2 regions of the Rhizobium sp. TRM95796 genome follow, and region 2 is predicted to be linked to the other one. Evidence: predicted binding sites of a transcription regulator. Region 2 holds the regulator's gene; the other holds the start of a gene.
The links. Region 2 encodes PhoB, which activates phosphate uptake and scavenging genes when phosphate is short. Its sites were predicted from a motif close to TGTCATNNANCTGTCAT; they were not measured.
Positions count from the first base shown of each region.

Region 1 (9,783 bases), on a different contig from region 2:
CGATCTCGGTTATATCGCTAAGGTCGCCGCCGCGATCCGCCCTGCCCGCGCCATCGATCTCGGCTGCGGCGGCGGCCATGTCGCCTATCGGCTGGCCGAACATGCCGGCCGGGTGACCGCCTGCGATCTCTCCGCCGACATGCTGAAAGCCGTGACTGAGACCGCCGCGGCGCGCGGACTGACCAATATCGACACCGTCCGGGCGCCGGCGGAAAAGTTGCCGTTTGAAAATGCCGCCTTCGACATGCTCGGCTGTCGCTTCACCGCCCATCACTGGCGCGACGCCAAAGCCGGCCTGCGCGAAGCGCGGCGCGTGTTGAAGCCCGGCGCGACGGCCCTCTTCGTCGATGTCGTCGCCTCGGCCGATCCGCTCTATGACAGCCATTTGCAGGTTGTAGAGACGCTCCGCGACACCTCGCATGTCCGCGATTATTCGCTGGCCGAATGGACCGTGATGCTGGAACAGGCAGGCTTCGAGGTGACGGGCGTCAAGCGCTGGCGGATGCAGATGGAGTTTTCGAGCTGGATCGCCCGCATGGCGACGCCGCCCGAGCTCGTCGCCGCGATCCGCTCGGTGCAGGAGAGCGCGAGCGCCGATGTGAAAGCCTATTTCGAGATCGAGCCCGACGGCTCCTTCATGCTCGACATGGCGCTTCTTGAAGCGCGGGCGGCCTGAGCCGCCCGCCGCGATCAGCCGAACAATCCGCCGAGGAAATAGAAGGCGGCGGAGATCGCCGCCGCCGCCGGCAGCGTCACGATCCAGGCGATGACGATATTGCCGGCCAGACCCCAGCGCACGGCGGAGACGCGGCGGGCGGCGCCGACGCCGACGATCGCGCCGGTGATGGTGTGGGTGGTGGAGACGGGAATGCCGAGCCAGGTGGCGCCGAACAGGGTCAGCGCGCCGCCGGTTTCGGCGCAGAAGCCCTGCATCGGATTGAGCCTGGTGATCTTCGAGCCCATCGTATGCACGATCTTCCAGCCGCCCATCAGCGTGCCCAAGGCCATGGCCGACTGGCAGGAAATCACCACCCAGAACGGCACATGGAAATTCCCGCCGAGATAGCCCTGCGAATAGAGCAGCACGGCGATGATGCCCATGGTCTTCTGCGCGTCATTGCCGCCGTGGCCGAGCGAATAAAGCGAGGCCGAGACGAATTGGGCGAAGCGGAAAGTCTTGTCGACCGCAAACGGCGTCTGGCGCACGAATAGCCAGGACACCAGAAGCACCAGCAGAAGCGCCAGGAAGAAGCCGATCGCCGGCGACAGGAAGATCGCCCCCACCGTCTTCAACAGCCCCGTCAGCACCAGCGCATCGCCGCCGGTCTTGGCGAGGCCCGCCCCGACGAGACCGCCGACCAGCGCATGCGAAGAACTTGAGGGAATGCCGAAGATCCAGGTGACGACATTCCAGATGATCGCGCCCATCAGCGCCGAGAAGATCACCAGCGGCGAGACGATCGAAGGATCGATGATGCCCTTGCCCAGCGTCTCGGCCACATGCAGGCCGAAGAACAGAAAGGCGATGAAATTGAAGAAGGCCGCCCAGAACACCGCATATTGCGGCCTGAGAACGCGGGTCGAGACGATGGTGGCGATGGAATTGGCCGCGTCATGCAGTCCGTTGAGGAAATCGAACAACAGCGCGATTCCCACCAGCGCGATCAGAAGCGGCAGAGCGAGGGTCGCATCCATCAGACATTCTCGATCACGATGCCGCTGATCTCGTTGGCGACGTCTTCGAAGCGGTCGACGACCTTTTCGAGCTCGCTATAGATCTCGCTGCCGATCATATAGGCCATCGGATTGCTGTGGCCATGCTTGCGGAACAGGTCCTTGAGGCCCTGGTCGTGCAGGTCGTCGGAGCGCCCCTCCACCCGCATCACCTCTTCGGCGATCGCCGTCAGCCGCGTGTGGTTCGGCCCCAGGCGATCGAGCAGCGGAATGGCTTCGGCGCAGAGCCGCGCCGCCTCGACGATGGTGACACCCATTTCCTTCATACCCGGCTCGAAACTCTTCTGCTCGAACAGGCGGATGGTCTTCACCGTCTTCTGCATCATGTCGACGGCGTCGTCCATCGACTGGATCAGGTCCTTGATGTCGCCGCGATCAAAGGGGGTGATGAAGCTCTTGCGCACCGCGAGCAGCACCTCGCGGGTGATGTCGTCGGCCTCGTTTTCGAGCGCGACGATGCGGTCGCAATGCGCCTCGAGATCGCCCTCGCCGGCGAGAAGCGCCCGCAACTCCTCGGCCGCCGCCATCACCACCTTCGAGTGGCGCTCGAACAGATCGAAGAAGCGGTCTTCCCGCGGCATCAATTTCCTAAACAGGCCCAGCATGTCACTTTCCATGAATTGTCATGAAACTGTCATAAAAGCCTGAGGCCGAAGCCGAAACACTGCCGGGGGCGTTAAGTTGCCCAAACGCGAGGTTATCCACCGGGGAACAAGGCGCGTGACGGGCCGTTGGGTTCAAAACAGCCTGCATCAGACAGAAAGGACTGCTATGATGAACCCCAAGCCTGTCGCCCAATCTCCCCGAGACGCCGCCCCGCAGATTGATCCATTGACCGGAAAGGCGATCCCGATCGCGCCTTTCGGCGAGTTGTCGGACCGTGAGATCGAGGACGGGGCCAAGGGAAAGGAAGATGCGGCGCGGATCGATCCCGATAGCCGCATCCCGCGCCCGCCGCAGCCGGATCTCGCCTGATCAGCCGGGCTCCCAGCCCGGCTCGGCCATGGTGAAGCCCGCGAAGTCGAAGCCGGGCGCGACGGTGCAGCCCACCAGCGTCCAGTCGCCCTGGCTCTCGGCGCTCTGCCATTCGTCCTTGCGCACCACGACCTGCGGATGTTGTCCCGCCAGCACGTCGGGGCCGAGGGTTGAGGCGCGCGCCGTCTTGCCATCGGCGGAAAGGCGCAAGGTCAGCGGCGCGCCCGCGTAATAGTGCCAGACCTCCACCGCATCGACCTTGTGCCAATGCGAACGCTGCCCGGCCTCCAACAAATAATAGATACAGGTGGAGCACGCTCTGCCGTCCCGCGTCTCGCCGTCCTTGAAGGTCTGCACATACCAGCCGCCTTCCGGATGCGGCTCGAGTTCGAGGGCGTCGATGATGTCGCGGGCGGTGGTCATGGGCTCTCCGTTGACGTAGTCGCTGAGCGGCGGCGTCCTGTTTCGCCAGCCTTATAGACATCACCGCGTTGGAAAGTCGACTATCCGCCCAGAAGTCGGAAATCGCGGAATGGCGACGTGTTTACTGCTCACATCATGAAATCCGCGTCGGTCAGCCGTATCTTCCCATCCAGCTTGAAGATTAGATCGGCCCCGCCGTCACCATCCCGGTCCACCGTTACCAGCGTGTCACCGCCCTTCCAACGCCAGCCGATTTCGGCGCCCTCGCCGGAAAAGCCGACGCCGCGGGCGAGAAAATCGTAGTCGCCATCGAGCGCCTTGGTCAGCGCGATCTGGTCTTCGCCCTTGGTGAAGTCGTCGATGAGATCAGAAGCCTTGGCGGTGCTGTCCTTTGCGGTCGAGAAGACGAACAGATCGTCTCCCGCTCCTCCAGACAGAAGATCGCTGCCGGCGCGGCCGACGAGAATGTCGTTTCCCGTCCCGCCATAGAGCGTGTCGGCGCCCGCGCGGCCGATCAACATGTCGGCATCGTTTGCGGCGCTGTCGGCGCTCGTTCCGTCGCCATAGACCGTGGTCACGCCCTTGTCGGTGGCGAGCAGTTCCTCGACCTCCGTCTTGGCCGACAGGCCGAAAGTCTTGAGCGCCGTGCGGATGGCCGGCGCGAGTTCTTCGGTGATGTCGCCGATCGTTTCGACGCCCTTGATCTTCGCCGCCTCGCCCGGATCGTAATTCGCCTCGTAACTCAGAATTTTCTCATGCCATTCCGCCAGCATCTGGCCCGTTTGAACCGCTTCCGAGAATGTCGCCTTGCCGTCCTTGTCATAGAGTCCGAAGAGATCGGCTTCGACATAGCGGCGGTTGGCGATGCCTTGGCCGGCGCTCGCGCCGCCATTGGAATAGTAGCGGATCTGGAACCAGGCTTCGGCGCGATCCCCCTCCTCGATCGCGGCCTTCAACCCGGAGCCCAGCAGGCCCGGATTGTTGTAAGCCAGCGAGAACAGCGCCATGCGCTCATCGGAGTCCGGAATGCCGGACAACCACTTGTCGACATAGCTGTCATAGGTCGGGGAAATCAGGTCGAGCGCTTCGGCGATCTGGTCGCTGCTGGCGAAGGCGAATGTCTTGGGAACATCGCTGTCGACCGACTTGCTCCACGCCGCCATCACCTTGTCGAGCGCCGAGATCAGTGTGGCGCTGGAGCCGTAAGAATGGGTCTTGTCCACCACGGCGTCGAGCTTCGACAGAAGTGTCTCGCTGTAATGTTCCTCCCCGACCATCGCCAGCAGCACCTTGTCGAGATTGGCGCGCAGGCTGAAGCCGATGCCGATCGTCGGCACGCCGACGATATCGACATACGGCTTGGTCGTCGCGCCCTCCAGCAACGTCAGCAACGCCGAGCGTTCCGCAGCATAGTCGCCATGTTCGGTGATCGTGTTCCAGTTCAGCATGCGCGGCTCCTTCTCCCCTATTGTTAGCCGCGACCCGTAAACACCGCGTCGAAAACCATGGTGAACGATTGACAGTCAACAAATGTTATACCATTACAAAGCAAGAGACGAAACTGGATGTCGCGATCCGGCTTGCGCGATAAGAGAGTTGATGGCATGACAGAGAAGAATGGCGCTGTCGCCGCGAAAATGGGCGACGGCTTAATAGGGAACACGGTGAGGACGACCCCAGAGGGGCCGAAGCCGTGGCTGCCCCCGCAACTGTATGCGGCGAGCCTGTCTGCAACGAGCCACTGGCGAAAGCTGGGAAGGCGCAGACCGGCGAAGACCCGCAAGCCAGGAGACCTGCCATTCAGCGACAGTAACCACGGACGGGGTGTTCCGATGCGATTATCGAATGGCGGCCGGCGTCTCGCCGGTCATAACCTGATGCGTATGGCGGCGCCAATCCGCCTTCTCCACAAAACCGGGCGTCTGCCCGAGGCCGCGTCATGAACTGCGCGGTGGACGGTCTGGATCTCGAAGCCCGCGGCGTCAGCTTCGCCCCGCCGCGCGGCCCGAAACTCATCGCCGACATCTCCCTGCGAATTTCCGCCGGTGAACGTCTGGCGATCGTCGGCCCCAATGGCGCCGGCAAGACGACGCTCTTGCGCTGCCTGTTTCGCGGCGTCCGGCCGAGCGACGGCTCGGTGCTGCTCGGCGGCGAGGACATCTGGTCGATCCCGCAGCGCGACTTCGCCCGCAAGGTGGCGGTGGTGCTGCAGGAAAGCCCGGCGGCCTTCCCTTTCAGCGTGCGCGACATCGTCATGATGGGCCGTATTCCCTGGCGGCGGGGATTAAGCCGCTGGTCGGAGGAAGACCGCGCCAAGGTCCACCATGCGCTGGAGCATCTCGGCCTCGAAAACCTCGCCGGGCGGCAGTTTTCCACCCTGTCCGGGGGGGAAAAGCAACGTGTGCTGGTGGCCCGGGCGCTCGCCCAGGAGCCGCGTCTGCTGATCCTCGACGAGCCCTCGAACCATCTCGACATCCGCCACCAGCTCGACATCCTGCATCTGCTTGAAGGCTTGGGCGTCACCGTCATCGCCACGCTGCACGACATCAATCTCGCCGCCGGCTTCGCCTCGCGCGCCGCCATTCTCAACGGCGGACGGCTGACGGCCTTCGGCCCGCCCGAGACGGTGCTCACCGAAACAGCCATCGCCGGCGCTTTCGGCGTCGAGGCCGCAAAATTCCGCATCGGCGCCGAGGGCTCCGCGCGCTTCGCCTTTTCCCGTTCGTCCTATTCCGGAGCTTTCCTGTGAAAACCCTTTCTCTCATCGTCGGCGCAACCTTCTCGCTTTTCGCCACCGCCGCCTTCGCCGCCCCCGTCACGGTCAAGAGTTGCAACCGCGACGTCACCTTCGACGCCGCCCCCAGCCGCGCCATCTCCAACGACGTCAACCTCACCGAAATGATGCTGGTCCTGAAGCTGCAGGACCGCATGGTCGGCTATACCGGCGTATCCGGCTGGAAGACGCTGGACGAGAAAATCCGCGACGGGGTCAAGGAATTGCCTGAACTGTCGCCGAAATATCCGACCAAGGAAGTGCTGCTCGGCGCCGACGCCGACTTCTATTTCGCCGGCTGGAATTACGGCATGAAGGTCGGCGGCGACGTGACGCCGGAAACCCTTCAGCCGCTCGGCATCAAGGTCTATGAGCTGACCGAAAGCTGCGTTCACATCATGAACAAGGCCAAGCCGACCATGGACGATATGTTCGTAGACCTCCTCAATCTCGGCAAGATCTTCCGCGTCGAGGACCGCGCCGAGGCGCTGGTGGCGGGCTATCGCAAGGAGTTGGCCGAAATCGTCGAGGGCGTCGGCCCGATCGATCGTCCCGCCCGCGTCTTCGTCTACGATTCCGGCGAGGAGAAGCCCTTCACCTCGGGCGAATACGGCATCCCCACCGCCATGATCGAAGCCGCCGGCGGTAAGAACATCATGGACGACGTCGAAAAAAGCTGGACCGAAGTCTCCTGGGAGCCGGTGATCGAGCGCAATCCCGAAGTCGTGGTGATCGTCAATTACGGCGAAGTCACCGCCGAGCAGAAGATCGCCTTCATGAAAACCAACCCGGCCTTCAAGAATGTAGACGCGGTCAAGAATGATCGTTTCGTCGTGCTGGACTATGTCGAGGCGACGCCGGGTCCACGCAACATCGGAGCGATCGCACGATTGGCCAAGGCGTTTCATCCGCGCAATATGTGATCAGCGCGCATTGAGCGGCGGCAACTTGGACGACTCGCTAGCGCTGCGGACCGGAAACACCCCCCTCTGCCCTGCCGGGCATCTCCCCCTCAAGGGGGGAGATCGGCTGGGGCGCCGGTTTCCGCTACATTGAATGGCCTCGTTGACGCAACTGATGGCGTCAAGAGAAAGCGAGGCATCACCGCGAGTCAATCTCCCCCTTGAGGGGGAGATGTCCGGCAGGACAGAGGGGGTGGCCAAGATCCCCGACATCTCTGAAACGCAGGAACCGGGCGCGCCAAAACGCCTACCTACAAATCTTGCACGCAAAACTGAAACAAAAACAAGTAGCAACCGCTCCCCATGCCCCCTCTCCGCCTCCTCCTGATCACCGCGGCGCTCCTCGGCCTTCTCTGCCTCACCATGATCATGGCGGTGTCGCTGGGCGCAGCCTCCATTCCCGCTCTCACGGTGTGGAAGATCGTGGCCAACAAGATTGCGCCCGATATGATTGCGGTCGACTGGTCGGCGGGACGGGAAAGCATCGTCTGGGATGTCAGGCTGCCGCGCGTCATTCTCGGCGGGCTGGTCGGCGCGGGTCTCGGTCTGACCGGCGCGGTGCTGCAGCCGCTGACCCGCAATCCGCTCGCCGATCCGCATCTGCTCGGCGTCTCCTCGGGCGCGGCGGTCGGCGCGGTGATCGCGTTGATCCATGTCGGCATGGTGCTGGGAGCGCTGACCGTGCCGGTCTTCGCCTTCGCCGGGGCGCTCGTCGCCATGATCACCGTTCCGATCGCCGCGCGCGTCGGCCACGCCAATGGCGCGGACCGGCTGGTTCTGGCAGGCGTCGCCGTCTCCTTCGTCTTCACCGCGCTCGCCAACCTGCTGGTTTTCCTCGGTGATCCCCGCGCGGCGCAATCGGTGACCTTCTGGATGCTCGGCGGCCTGGGCCTCGCCGAATGGCCGCATCTTCTCTACCCCGCCGTCACCCTCGCCGTCGCCCTCGCCTTCCTGCAGCCCAATGCTCGGGCGCTCAACGCCATCGCCATGGGCGACGAGACGGCGGCGACGCTGGGCGTGTCGGTACAGCCTTTCCGCATCGCGCTGTTCGTGGTTTCGGCGCTGCTTACCGGCGTGATGGTGGCCTTCTCAGGCGCGATCGGCTTTGTCGGCCTGATGGCCCCGCATTTCGTCCGCGCGCTCGCCGGATCCGACAATGCCCGCGTTTTGCCGCTTTCGGCCTTTAGCGGCGGTGTGGCGCTGATCTGGGCCGATCTCGCCGCCCGCACCATCATGGCGCCGGAAGACATGCCGATCGGCGTCGTCACCGGGCTCGTGGGCGGGCTGGCGTTTCTCTGGATCATGCGCCGAAACTGATCCGCCGCTTGCCGCATCCGCCTTTTCCGTTAAGGAAAAGGAAACCATGCGCGTGATCAGCGCGATTCCGGAACCACGCGACGAGACCGCCATGAAAAGATTGCCCTTTCTGTCCCTGTTCCTCGCCGCTGCGCTGACGGCCGCATATGGCGGCGCGGCGCTTGCGCAAACCGCGCCGCAGCCTGCCGCGACGAGCCAGCCCCCGGCCGAGGCGCCCTCGACCCAGCGCACGGTGGTGAAGACCGCGGTGGACACGCTGCGCGACGAGGTGCAGGCGAGCGTCAACAAGGCCGCCGGCGACCTGGAGGCCTTGCGCGGCAAGGCCACGCGATCCAGCGACGACGATTCCGCGCTGTCGCTGCTGAAGCTCGAAGCCGATGTGCTGGCCGAGGACATCGCCGGTTCCACCGCCGATCTCGAAGCGCGCTACGAGGTGGTGACCAAGCGGCTGGAAGAACTCGGACCTGCGCCGACGGACGGCAAGGCCGAGGACAAGGCCGTCACCGACGATCGCAAGCGCCTGCAGGACGAAAAGGCCTCGATGAGTTCGCTGCTGTCGGATGTCGATGCGCTGAAGACCGAGGTCGCCCGCGTGAGCGCCGATATCACCGAGCGCCGCCGCACGCTGTTCACCGACACGCTGTTCCGGCGGCTGCCGATCTCCAGCGACCTGCTCTCGGAAGCCTCGGCGGCAGCGACGACGCTGTCCGGGCAAATGTTGTCCGCGACTACCAACTCGCTGGAATTCATGTGGAATTTTAAACGCGGCGGCTTCCTCGGCGCAATTTTCGGCGCGCTGCTCGCCGCGATTCTCTTCATGTTGCCGCTGAAGCGCAAGCTCGCGCCGCTGGCTCATCGCGATCCCGACGTCCTCGATCCGCCCTATTTCCGTCGGGTGTCGGCGGGCTTCCTGTCGCTGATCGTTCCGGCGGCGGCCACCGCCGCCTTCGTGCTGACCTGCCTGGTCATTCTCTACAATCTCAAGGTCTTGCGCGAGGATCTCTACGCCATCTTCGCCTCGTCTCTCTGGGCCATCGTCGGCGTCTACTTCATCTGGCGTCTCTCACGGGCGATCTTCTCGCCGCTCAAGCCGCAATGGCGGCTGGTGGACCTGACCGATCGCGGCGCACGCTGGCTGGTGACCATCGGCATGATGCTCGCCGTCATCAATGCGTTGTCGTCGGTGCTGACCCAGACCTTCACCCAGTTCGGCGCGCCGGTGTCGCTCAGCATCGTCAAGGGCATCGCCTCGGCGCTGCTGATCGGCGGCACGCTGATCGTCGCCTCCTTTATCAAGCCGCGCCTGCCGCTGGAAGACGGTGGGCCGAGCCGGGCCTGGCCGATCTATGTCCGGATCCTGCTTTTGGCCACCGGCGTCGGCCTCATCGTCACGGCGCTGTCGGGCTATATCGGCCTGGCGCAATTCGTCTCCAGCCAGGTGATCGTCACTTCCACCATCATGGTGACGATGTATATCGGCTTCTCCGCCGCCCACGCCATTTCCGAAAGCGGCGCCTTCGCCCAGACCAATATGGGCGCGGCCATCGCCCGGAGGCACAATCTCGACGAGATCCGCATCGACCAGGTCGGCCTGGTGGT
Region 1 is NZ_JAOXHE010000001.1:522,158-531,940, forward strand. It holds gene OCK01_RS02530 (class I SAM-dependent methyltransferase) at 1-676, shown strand, start outside; gene OCK01_RS02535 (inorganic phosphate transporter) at 691-1,695, opposite strand; gene OCK01_RS02540 (DUF47 domain-containing protein) at 1,695-2,339, opposite strand; gene OCK01_RS02545 (hypothetical protein) at 2,509-2,709, shown strand; gene OCK01_RS02550 (cupin domain-containing protein) at 2,710-3,132, opposite strand; gene OCK01_RS02555 (M10 family metallopeptidase C-terminal domain-containing protein) at 3,261-4,580, opposite strand; cobalamin riboswitch at 4,734-4,948, shown strand; gene OCK01_RS02560 (ABC transporter ATP-binding protein) at 5,072-5,881, shown strand; gene OCK01_RS02565 (ABC transporter substrate-binding protein) at 5,878-6,828, shown strand; gene OCK01_RS02570 (FecCD family ABC transporter permease) at 7,171-8,184, shown strand; gene OCK01_RS02575 (mechanosensitive ion channel family protein) at 8,276-9,783, shown strand, end outside.
Region 1: the regulator PhoB is predicted to act here: its motif matches at 2,356-2,372, upstream of OCK01_RS02540 (DUF47 domain-containing protein).

Region 2 (9,783 bases):
GAAACTGGCGCTCTTCCTCTGCCCCACACTGGTGATGAATCTCCGCGCCGGCGCCGCCTCGCACAACGAGATCTCCTCGGCCATCGCCTTTTCCGTGGCGATGCAAATGGGCTCGGAGCCGCTCGGAGAAGGCGACCGGTTGAGCCGTTTTCTCGATGCGGTGACGCCGGTCTAACGACAAGGCGCCGCGCCATCGGCTCAGGCGTCGTCGAAACTGACGCCGAGTTCGGTGAGCTTGCGCCATCGCACGGTGCAGGGCCGCATCGCTCCGTCCTGGAACTGCAATTGGAACTGATCGGGCGCCAGCAGCGCCTGCTCCATCGCAAGCTTTGCGCCGGTCTCCGAAAGATTGCGGATCATGCAGTCGAGCGTCGATCCGCCATGATGAAACACGATCCGCCCCGCCTTCAGCGAGCGTAATCTCGGCGCGATACGTTTGTTCTCACCCTGCACCGGATCCACCATCGCATTCCCCATCAACCGCGCTGCGCAGAGCGCAGTAAAGAGGTTGTAGCGGCATAAAATTAAGGTAACTTGAGAAATTGGGTGCAAATTTGCGCGATTGGGGAGCGCAGGCGTGACGAGGCAGGTTCTGCGACCTTCCTGTTTCTATTGTTGCTCAGCAGAGAGGAAAAATGGTGCCGCTTACGTGACTCGAACACGTGACCCCATCATTACGAATGATGTGCTCTACCGACTGAGCTAAAGCGGCCCGGCGAAGCGCCGTCATCGCCTGTTCGGGCGATGACGGGCTGATACAATCAAAGTTTCAGGAATGCAAGACGCGGGCGGGCGGTTTTCGCGGAAAAAAGCGAAGGCGGCCTCAGCCGCAGAGGCGCGCACGGGCCGCCTTGTATTCGCGTTCGAAGCGATCGACGAGGTCGGCGACGGGGAGGACGGATTTGACCGCGCCGATGCCCTGGCCGCAGCCCCAGATCTCCTTCCAGGCCTTGGGGCCTTCGGTCGCCTTTTCGAAATCCATCTTGGAGGGTTCGGCGTCCGGCAGGTGATCGGGGTCCATCCCGACGGCGCGGATTGAGCCCTTGAGATAGTTGCCGTGAATCCCGGTGAAATAGTTGGAATAGACGATGTCGTCGGCGGAGCTTTCGACGATCATCTGCTTATAGGCGTCCACCGCCCGCGCTTCGTTGGTGGCGATGAAGGGCGAGCCGATATAGGCCATGTCGGCCCCCATGGCCTGGGCGGCGAGGATGGCGCCGCCATTGGCGATCGCGCCCGACAACAGCAGAGGCCCGTCGAACCATTCGCGGATTTCCTGGACCAGCGCGAAGGGCGACAGCTTGCCGGCATGCCCTCCCGCCCCGGTCGCCACCGCGATCAGCCCATCGGCGCCCTTGCGGATGGCGGAATTGGCGTGGCGATTGTTGATCACGTCATGCAGCACCACGCCGCCATAGGAATGGATCGCCTGGTTGACCTCGGGCACCGCGCCCAGCGAGGAAATGACGATCGGAACCTTGTATTTCACGCACATCGTCAGGTCGTGTTCCAGCCGCTTGTTGGTCGTATGCACGATCTGGTTCACCGCAAAGGGCGCGGCCTTGCTGGTGGGATTGGCGGCGTCATGGGCGGCGAGCGTTTCGGTGATTTCGGCCAGCCATTCGTCGAGCTGGCTTGCGGGACGGGCGTTCAGCGCCGGAAAGGAACCGACGACGCCCGCCTTGCATTGGGCGATCACCAGCTCGGGATGGGAAATGATGAACAATGGCGAGGCGACGACCGGCAAACGGAGATTGTCGGTGAGAATGGACGGCAGGCTCATAGTCACTCCCAGGATGGACCAGTTTCGCCGCCATGATAAACAAAGCCGGCGGAATTGTTCAACCTTGAATTTTCTACGGGACGGCCGCGTCGCCCTTTTTTGGCTGCATTGCCGGTGTTTGCCGGGGATCGCACCCTCATGCGCGCTTGCAAGTGTGGCGGGGAATGTTTACCGAAATGCACGGTTTTTGAAACGAGCACGGGATTGAAACGACAGTGAGCGGTCTCGAACACGCTATCCGCAACGCGCTCGAACGCGCCGATCGCGCCGACCCGGAGATCCGCGCCCGGATCTATCAATCCGCACGGCACGCGCTCGACGCCGGCCTCGCCAAGCAGGAGGTCGAGGACGAGGAGGTGATCGCCCGGCAGCGCCAGCGGCTCGACGCCACGATCCAGGCGATCGAGGAGGAAGAGCGCGAAAGGCTGCGGTCCATGGCGCGGCTGGAAAAAGTGCTGATCGAGCGCGAGCCGGAGCCCGAACCGGCCGTCGCGCCGGAACCGCGTCTCGCCGCGCCGGATCGGGACGAGGATTTTTCCATGACCGCACCCGTTCGCGACGACGCCCATGGCGACGCGCGGACAGCCCCTAGCATCGAACTCGATCGCGGCGATCGGGCCGGCGGGGCGCGAAATGGCGCTGGATCGCTGGACGACATCACTCCGCGCAACGACGAGGCTCTGGCGCGGCTCGTGGCGGACGATCGCCGCGCGCCCGCAGCCGCGCCGACGGCTGCGCCTATGGGTGAGATCCGAAAGACCAAAGGCGCCAAGCGCAAGTCCAGAGCCGAAAAGCCCCCCAGAAAACGGCGCGGCTTCGTCTCCTTCCTCGTATCGCTGTTCGTCTATGCATGCTTTCTCGGGGCGGTCGGCTTCGGGATCTGGTGGGTCTACGCCACCGGCATGATCGATGTCGCACTCAAAGGCGAAGGCAATTTCGACCTCGTGCCCAAGGAATTGCAGACCGCCGCGCCGGCTGCGGCGCAATCCGAACCGCTCGATCCGCTGCGCCGCTTCTCCGGCGATTGGGTCAGCGTCTACAGCGGCAAGGAGCCGAATGCGGTGTCGCCGCGCGGCCAGGCGCTGGTGACGCCCTTCAGCGACAGCGACGGCGAAGGCGCGACGATCGCCTCCAACGCGCCCGGCAAAGACGGCGAGGCGACGGTCGAGACACCCGAAGAGCTGTTGCAGACGCTCGCCGGCAAGACCGCGACGATCGCGTTGACCGTCAAGGCCGATGGCGATGTCCCGACGCAGATCTATGTCGAATGCGCCTTCGGCGCGATGGGCGGTTGCGGCCGTCATCGCTTCACCGTCGGCAACGAGCGCAGCGACGAACTGATCCATGTGACGTTCGACGGCAAGATGGCCCCGTCCGAGGCGGGGCAGATCGTCATCAACAGCGACGTCATGGGCAAGGGCCGCAAGCTCAAGCTCTACGGCGTCCGCGTCCTGCCGGGATCCTGATTTCCCGAGCCCTCGAATAGAAAAGCGCCGGTTGCCGCCGGCGCTTCGACAGATCTTCGAGCCAGAATGGATCAGGCTTCCATCGCATAGCCCGCGCCGCGGACGGTGCGGATGACATCCGGCATGTTGGTGAGGTTCAGCGCCTTGCGCAGGCGTCCGACATGGACGTCGACGGTGCGTTCGTCGACATAGATGTCGTGGCCCCAGACGCCGTCAAGCAGTTGCGAGCGCGAAAACACCCGGCCCGGCGAAGACATGAAGAATTCCAAAAGCTTGAATTCGGTCGGCCCGAGCCGCACTTCGCGCGAGCGGCGGTGAACGCGATAGGTCTCGCGATCGAGTTCGACGTCGCCGCATTTCAGCACGGAGGAAATGGCGTTGGGCCGCACGCGGCGGAGCATGGCCTTGACGCGGGCCATCAGCTCCGGCGTGGAGAAGGGCTTGACGACATAGTCGTCGGCGCCGGTCGACAGTCCCCGCACGCGCTCGCTTTCCTCGCCGCGCGCGGTCAGCATGATCACCGGCAGACGCTCGGTTTCGGGCCGCATGCGCAGGCGGCGACACAGCTCGATGCCGGACACGCCGGGCAGCATCCAGTCGAGCAGCAGAAGATCGGGCACGCGCTCCTGGAGGCGGATGTCGGCTTCGTCGCCGCGGGCGATGACCTCCACGTCATAGCCTTCGGCTTCGAGATTGTAGCTGAGCAGGGTGCCGAGCGCTTCTTCGTCTTCGACCACCATGATACGGGGCTGCATGCGTTCTTACTCCATTCGCAAGCGAGCGGCGCCCGGCTCGACGCCGGGCGCTCAAGTCTCAGGTCATCCGGCGGGCTGCTGCACGACGGTGGCGGTGTTGTCGTCCTTAGGACGTTCGCCGACCGGCTGGGCGCCCGTGGTCATGTAGAAGATCGATTCCGCGATATTGGTCGCGTGATCGCCGATGCGCTCGATATTCTTGGCGCAGAACAAGAGATGCGTGCACGGCGTGATGTTGCGCGGATCTTCCATCATATAGGTCAGCATCTCGCGGAAGAGCGAGGTGTACATCGCGTCGATTTCCTCGTCGCGCAGGCGGATGGCCTCGGCTTTTTCGGCCGAGCGCGTCGCGTAGACGTCGAGCACGTCCTGAAGTTGGGTAAGCGCCAGTTCGGATAGATGCTCGATGCCGCGGGCGAGCGTGCGCGGAATGCCGCTGTTTTGCACCGCAATGACACGCTTGGCGTTGGATTTGCCGAGATCGCCGACGCGCTCGAGATCGGAGGCGATGCGGAGCGAGCCGATGATTTCACGCAGGTCGGCGGCGACCGGCTGGCGCTTGGCGATCATCAGAACGGCGCGTTCGCCGATCTCGCGCTCGGCCTCGTCCATCACCACGTCCTGGGAGATGACGCGTTGCGCCAGCGCCGCATCGGCGTTGACGAGCGCGCGAACGGCGTCGGAGACCATCTGTTCGGCCATGCCGCCCATTTCCGCGATGCGGCGGGCGAGATATTTCAGCTCTTCGTCGAAGACGGAGTAGATATGGGATGCGCCCATGAATGTATCCTCCAGCCGGCGAGACCGGCGTCACAAGTATCAGCCGAAGCGGCCCATGATGTAATCCTGGGTGCGCTGGTCATCCGGATTGGTGAAGATCTTGTCCGTGTCGTTCTCCTCGACCAGATAGCCGAGATGGAACATGGCGGTGCGCTGCGACACGCGGGCGGCCTGCTGCATCGAGTGGGTCACGATGACGATGGTGAAATTCTCGCGCAGTTCGTGGATCAGTTCCTCGACCTTGGCGGTCGCAATCGGATCGAGCGCCGAGCAGGGCTCGTCCATCAGAATGACTTCCGGGCTGACGGCGACGGCGCGGGCGATGCAGAGACGCTGCTGCTGTCCCCCGGACAGGCCGGTGCCGGCTTCGAGCAGACGATCCTTGACTTCGTTCCACAGGCCGGCGCGCTGCAGGCTCTGTTCGACGATTGCGTCGAGTTGCTGATTGGTGCGGGCCAAGCCATGAATACGTGGGCCGTAGGCGACATTTTCGTAGATCGATTTCGGGAAAGGGTTCGGCTTCTGGAACACCATGCCGACACGGGCGCGCAGTTCGACCACGTCAATCGACGTCGCATAGATATCCTGATTGTCGAGCTTGATCTCCCCGGTCACGCGGCAACCGTCGATCGTGTCGTTCATGCGGTTCAGCGTGCGCAGGAAGGTGGACTTGCCGCAACCCGACGGCCCGATCAGCGCGGTAACCGTGTTCTTGCGGATGTTGAGATTGACGTCGAACAAGGCCCGCTTCTCGCCGTAGTAGACGGAAACATCCTTGCCGATCATCTTCAGTTCAGGTGTATCGCTCATCGGTTTTACCAGCGCTTTTTCAACTTCGATATCTGTCAGCATGTTCATGTGAGTTCTCCTTACCAGCGGCGCTCGAAGCGCTGTCTCAGGTAAATGGCGATGCCGTTCATGACGATCAGGAAACCGAGCAACACGAGGATTGCTGCGGAGGTTCGCGCGACGAAGCCCCGTTCAGGGCTGTCCGCCCAGATATAGATCTGGGTGGGCAGAGCCGTCGCAGCATCCATAACACCACCCGGCTCCGATGTGATGAATGCGTTCATTCCGATCAACAACAGCGGCGCCGTCTCGCCGAGCGCGCGCGCCAGGGAGATGATGGTGCCCGTCATGACCGCAGGCATGGCGAGGGGAAGAATATGGTGAAAGATTGCCTCATGCTTCGATGCGCCAATGCCAAGCGCCGCTTCGCGGATCGAGGACGGAACCGACTTCAGCGAATTGCGCGTTGTGATGATCAGCGTCGGAAGCGTCATCAGCGACAGAACGAGACCGCCGACGAGCGGCGCGGAACGCGGCAGACCGAACCAACCGAGAAAGACGGCCAGGCCGAGCAGACCGAAGATGATCGAGGGAACGGCGGCGAGATTGTTGATGTTAACCTCGATCAGATCGGTCCAGCGGTTCTTCGGCGCGAACTCTTCAAGATAGATGGCTGCGGCGATGCCGATCGGCAGAGAGATCGCCAGGGTCACCAGAAGCGTCCAGAAGGATCCGGAGATCGCGCCGGACAACCCGGCGAGTTCAGGAAACCGGCTGTCCGGGTTGAAGAACAGGCCCCAGTTGAAGGGCGACGACACCGCGCCCTTGGCCACCAGCGCATCGAAATAGGCGATCTGCTTGTCGGTGACGCGGCGCTGGTCTTCCGGGATCGAACGGTCGACCTGACCCTTGGCGAGCTGGTCGGCAGGATCCGACATCGGGATCTTGTAGGAATGTTTGCCGACAAGCTTGGCCGGATCGGCCATCACTTCGTCACGCACCAGATAGGGCGCCTGGTCGGTAAACAGGCCGAAATATTCCTTCTGGTCGCGGCGGGAAATATCGCCGCCATAGACCTTGAGCGCGTCGCGAACAACGCCTCTCCAGTCGGCGCCCATGAGGTCATTCTTGTCGATCGCAGCGGCGCTGAGGTCGATCTCGATCTCAACCATGGTCTGGGTGAAAGCGCGATATCCGGTCAGCGATATGGAGCCGATAAGAAAGACCAGGAAGCCGAGGGCGAAAACGATGGCCGCCACCCCGTAGCCCTTCAGCCGAGCCTCGGCCGCGTAGCGCGATTTGCGCCGGTCCGCCATGCTTTTCGACTGCCAGTCTACGGCTGTGGTCGGATTGGTTGCGGAGACTGAGGTCATCAGTACTTCTCCCGATATTTGCGGACTGTTTGCAGGGCGATAATGTTGAGAATGAGCGTAATGATGAAAAGCACCAAGCCAAGCGCGAAGGCAGCCAGCGTTTTCGGGTTGTCGAATTCGGCGTCGCCGGTCAGCAGGGTGACGATCTGAACCGTCACTGTGGTCACGGAGTCGAAGGGATTGAGCGTGATCTTGGCAATCAAGCCGGCGGCCATGACAACGATCATGGTTTCACCGATGGCGCGGCTCAAAGCCAGCAACACGCCGCCTACGATCCCTGGCAGGGCGGCGGGAATCAGGACCTTCTTGATCGTCTCGCTCTTGGTCGAACCGAGGGCCAGCGATCCGTCGCGCATGGCGCGGGGGACAGCGGCAAGCGCGTCGTCGGCGAGCGAAGAAATCAATGGAATGATCATGATCCCCATCACCAGGCCAGCGGCCAGCGAACTGTTGGGCGACGCATCAAGACCAAGGAACAGGCCGAAGTTGCGGATGGCCGGCGCAACGGTGAGAACCGCGAAGAAGCCGTAGACGACAGTCGGCACGCCCGCGAGGATCTCAAGCAGCGGCTTCACCACTGCGCGGAAGCTGCGGGGCGAATATTCAGTGAGATAGATCGCCGAGAGGATGCCGATAGGCACGGCGACAATCATGGCGATGAGAGAAATCAGGATCGTGCCAAATATCACCGGGATGACGCCGAAGGCGCCCTGGCCCGCCACCTGGTCGGCGCGCATGGCGATCTGCGGCTCCCAGCGCAAGCCGAACAGAAACTCGGTTACGGGAACCTTGGCGAAGAAGTGACCGGCTTCGAAAATGAGCGATGCGACGATCCCCGCCGTCGTCACGATGGCGACGAGGGACGAAAACAGCATGAAAATGGTGACGGCGCGCTCGAATGAATGACGTGCGCGAAAGCGCGGCTCGATTGCGCGCAGCCCGAGGGCCGCCCCCGCCACCGCCACTGCCGCCACGATGGCCGCCATTGCCCAGGCTGCGGTGGTCTGCAGCGACTTATAGGCGGCTGTCGCCGTCCTGATCTCTTCGGACGGCTCCTTGAATGTCCTGCCGGCGGCGTTCTGCCGGACTTCGCTCATCATCAGAGCCTGTTCGGACGGTGTCGCCGTGGCCGCGGACGGAATGGTGGACACGACAAGGCTGTCGATGACGGTGCTTTGGGCGAAAAGCCACACGAGCACGATCAGCAGCGCGGGCGCCCCCGCCCAGATTGCAGTGTTGAGCCCGTGGTAAATCGGCCTCGAATGTACTTTTTCAGTCACTCCGCCGGCCGAAAACACCGCCCTCTTGGAAGCGATCAATGCCGAAATGAACGACAAGGCCAATACGAATAAAATCAACGCGCCGGTCATGGCAGCCCCTCAACTGAATGAAGTCGCCGCCCGGATCGTGCAATCCGGGCGGCTTCACAGAGTGTTAGTTGGTCAGCTTGGCGGCGTTGGTCACGTCGTCGGCAACCTTCTTGCGAAGATCTTCCGACAGCGCGGTCAGGCCACGCTCGGCGAGATAGCCATCCGGGCCGAGAGCGGCTTCAGTGACGTATTCTGCGAGGAATTCCTTCATGCCAGGAATGACGTCGCGATGAGCGTTCTTGATATAGATGAACAACGGACGAGCAACCGGGTAGGAACCATCGGCGATCGTCTCGGGGCTCGCTTCGATGCCGTTGATCTTGACGTCCTTGAGCTTGTCTTCGTTTTCATACAGGAATGAGTAGCCGAAGATGCCGACAGAGTTCTGATCGGCCTCGAGACGCTGCACGATCAGGTTGTCGTTTTCTCCGGCCTCAACAAAAGGACCGTCCTGACGCATGCGCGAGCAAACTTCGTTCCACTTGTCTTCATTGGACTTCTTGAGGTCGGCCATGCCCGGAAGGCCCTTGCAGCCGTCATGCATGACAAGTTCAACAAAGGCGTCGCGGGTGCCGGATGTCGGCGGCGGGCCGAAGGCGACGATGTTGGTAGCGGGCAAGGAAGCGTCGATGTCCGACCACTTCTTGTTGGGGTTGGCGACGAAGCCGCCCTTGCCATCCGGCAATTCAGCCGCGAGAGCCTTGAAGATCTGCTCTTCGGTCAGACTCCAGTCGGCTTCGTTCTTGCGCGAGATCGCGATGGAGAGGCCGTCATAGCCGATCATCGCTTCAGTGATATTGTCGACGCCAGCCTTGGCGCAGAGTTCAACTTCGGACTTCTTGATGGCGCGCGACGCGCCAGTGATGTCCGGGAATTCCTCGCCTACGCCAGCGCAGAACGCCTTGAAGCCGCCGCCCGTACCGGTGGACTCGACGACCGGAGCCGGCTTGCCAGACTTCTTGGAATATTCTTCAGAGACCGCCTGCGTATAGGGAAACACGGTCGAAGAGCCGACGATCTTGATCTGGTCACGGGCATGGGCGGCGCCCATGAAAGCGACGGAGGCGACCAGCGCCGCCATGGTGGTGTGTGCGAGTTTCATAGTGGTTCTCCCGTTCGGGCTTGATGGATCGCGCCTGGCGCGGCGCCCTCGGCCTTTTCGTGTCCGGCCGAGTTCTGATTAGACCCCGGACACCACCGCTTTTATGTCAATTCGGTGAAAGATTTATGACAGCGCAACCCACTGTAAAACAATGATAATATCGACCCCGGGCGTCAGCGCTCCGGCTATTGTGTCAAAAGCGCACGGTAAAGGCGCTGCCTTTGCCCAATTCCGACTTGATCACCAGGCGGGCGCGATGGCGGGTGAGAATATGCTTGACGATCGCCAATCCCAGACCCGTGCCTTTTTTGGAGCGACTGCTTTCGACATTGGCGCGGTAGAAGCGCTCCGTCAGGCGCGGCACA
Region 2 is NZ_JAOXHE010000006.1:399,871-409,653, forward strand. It holds gene OCK01_RS15975 (hypothetical protein) at 1-175, shown strand, start outside; gene OCK01_RS15980 (PilZ domain-containing protein) at 199-465, opposite strand; tRNA gene OCK01_RS15985 (tRNA-Thr) at 637-712, opposite strand; gene OCK01_RS15990 (NAD(P)H-dependent flavin oxidoreductase) at 824-1,783, opposite strand; gene OCK01_RS15995 (hypothetical protein) at 1,999-3,249, shown strand; gene phoB (phosphate regulon transcriptional regulator PhoB) at 3,321-4,004, opposite strand; gene phoU (phosphate signaling complex protein PhoU) at 4,068-4,784, opposite strand; gene pstB (phosphate ABC transporter ATP-binding protein PstB) at 4,824-5,642, opposite strand; gene pstA (phosphate ABC transporter permease PstA) at 5,654-6,946, opposite strand; gene pstC (phosphate ABC transporter permease subunit PstC) at 6,946-8,316, opposite strand; gene OCK01_RS16025 (PstS family phosphate ABC transporter substrate-binding protein) at 8,381-9,418, opposite strand; gene phoR (phosphate regulon sensor histidine kinase PhoR) at 9,612-9,783, opposite strand, start outside.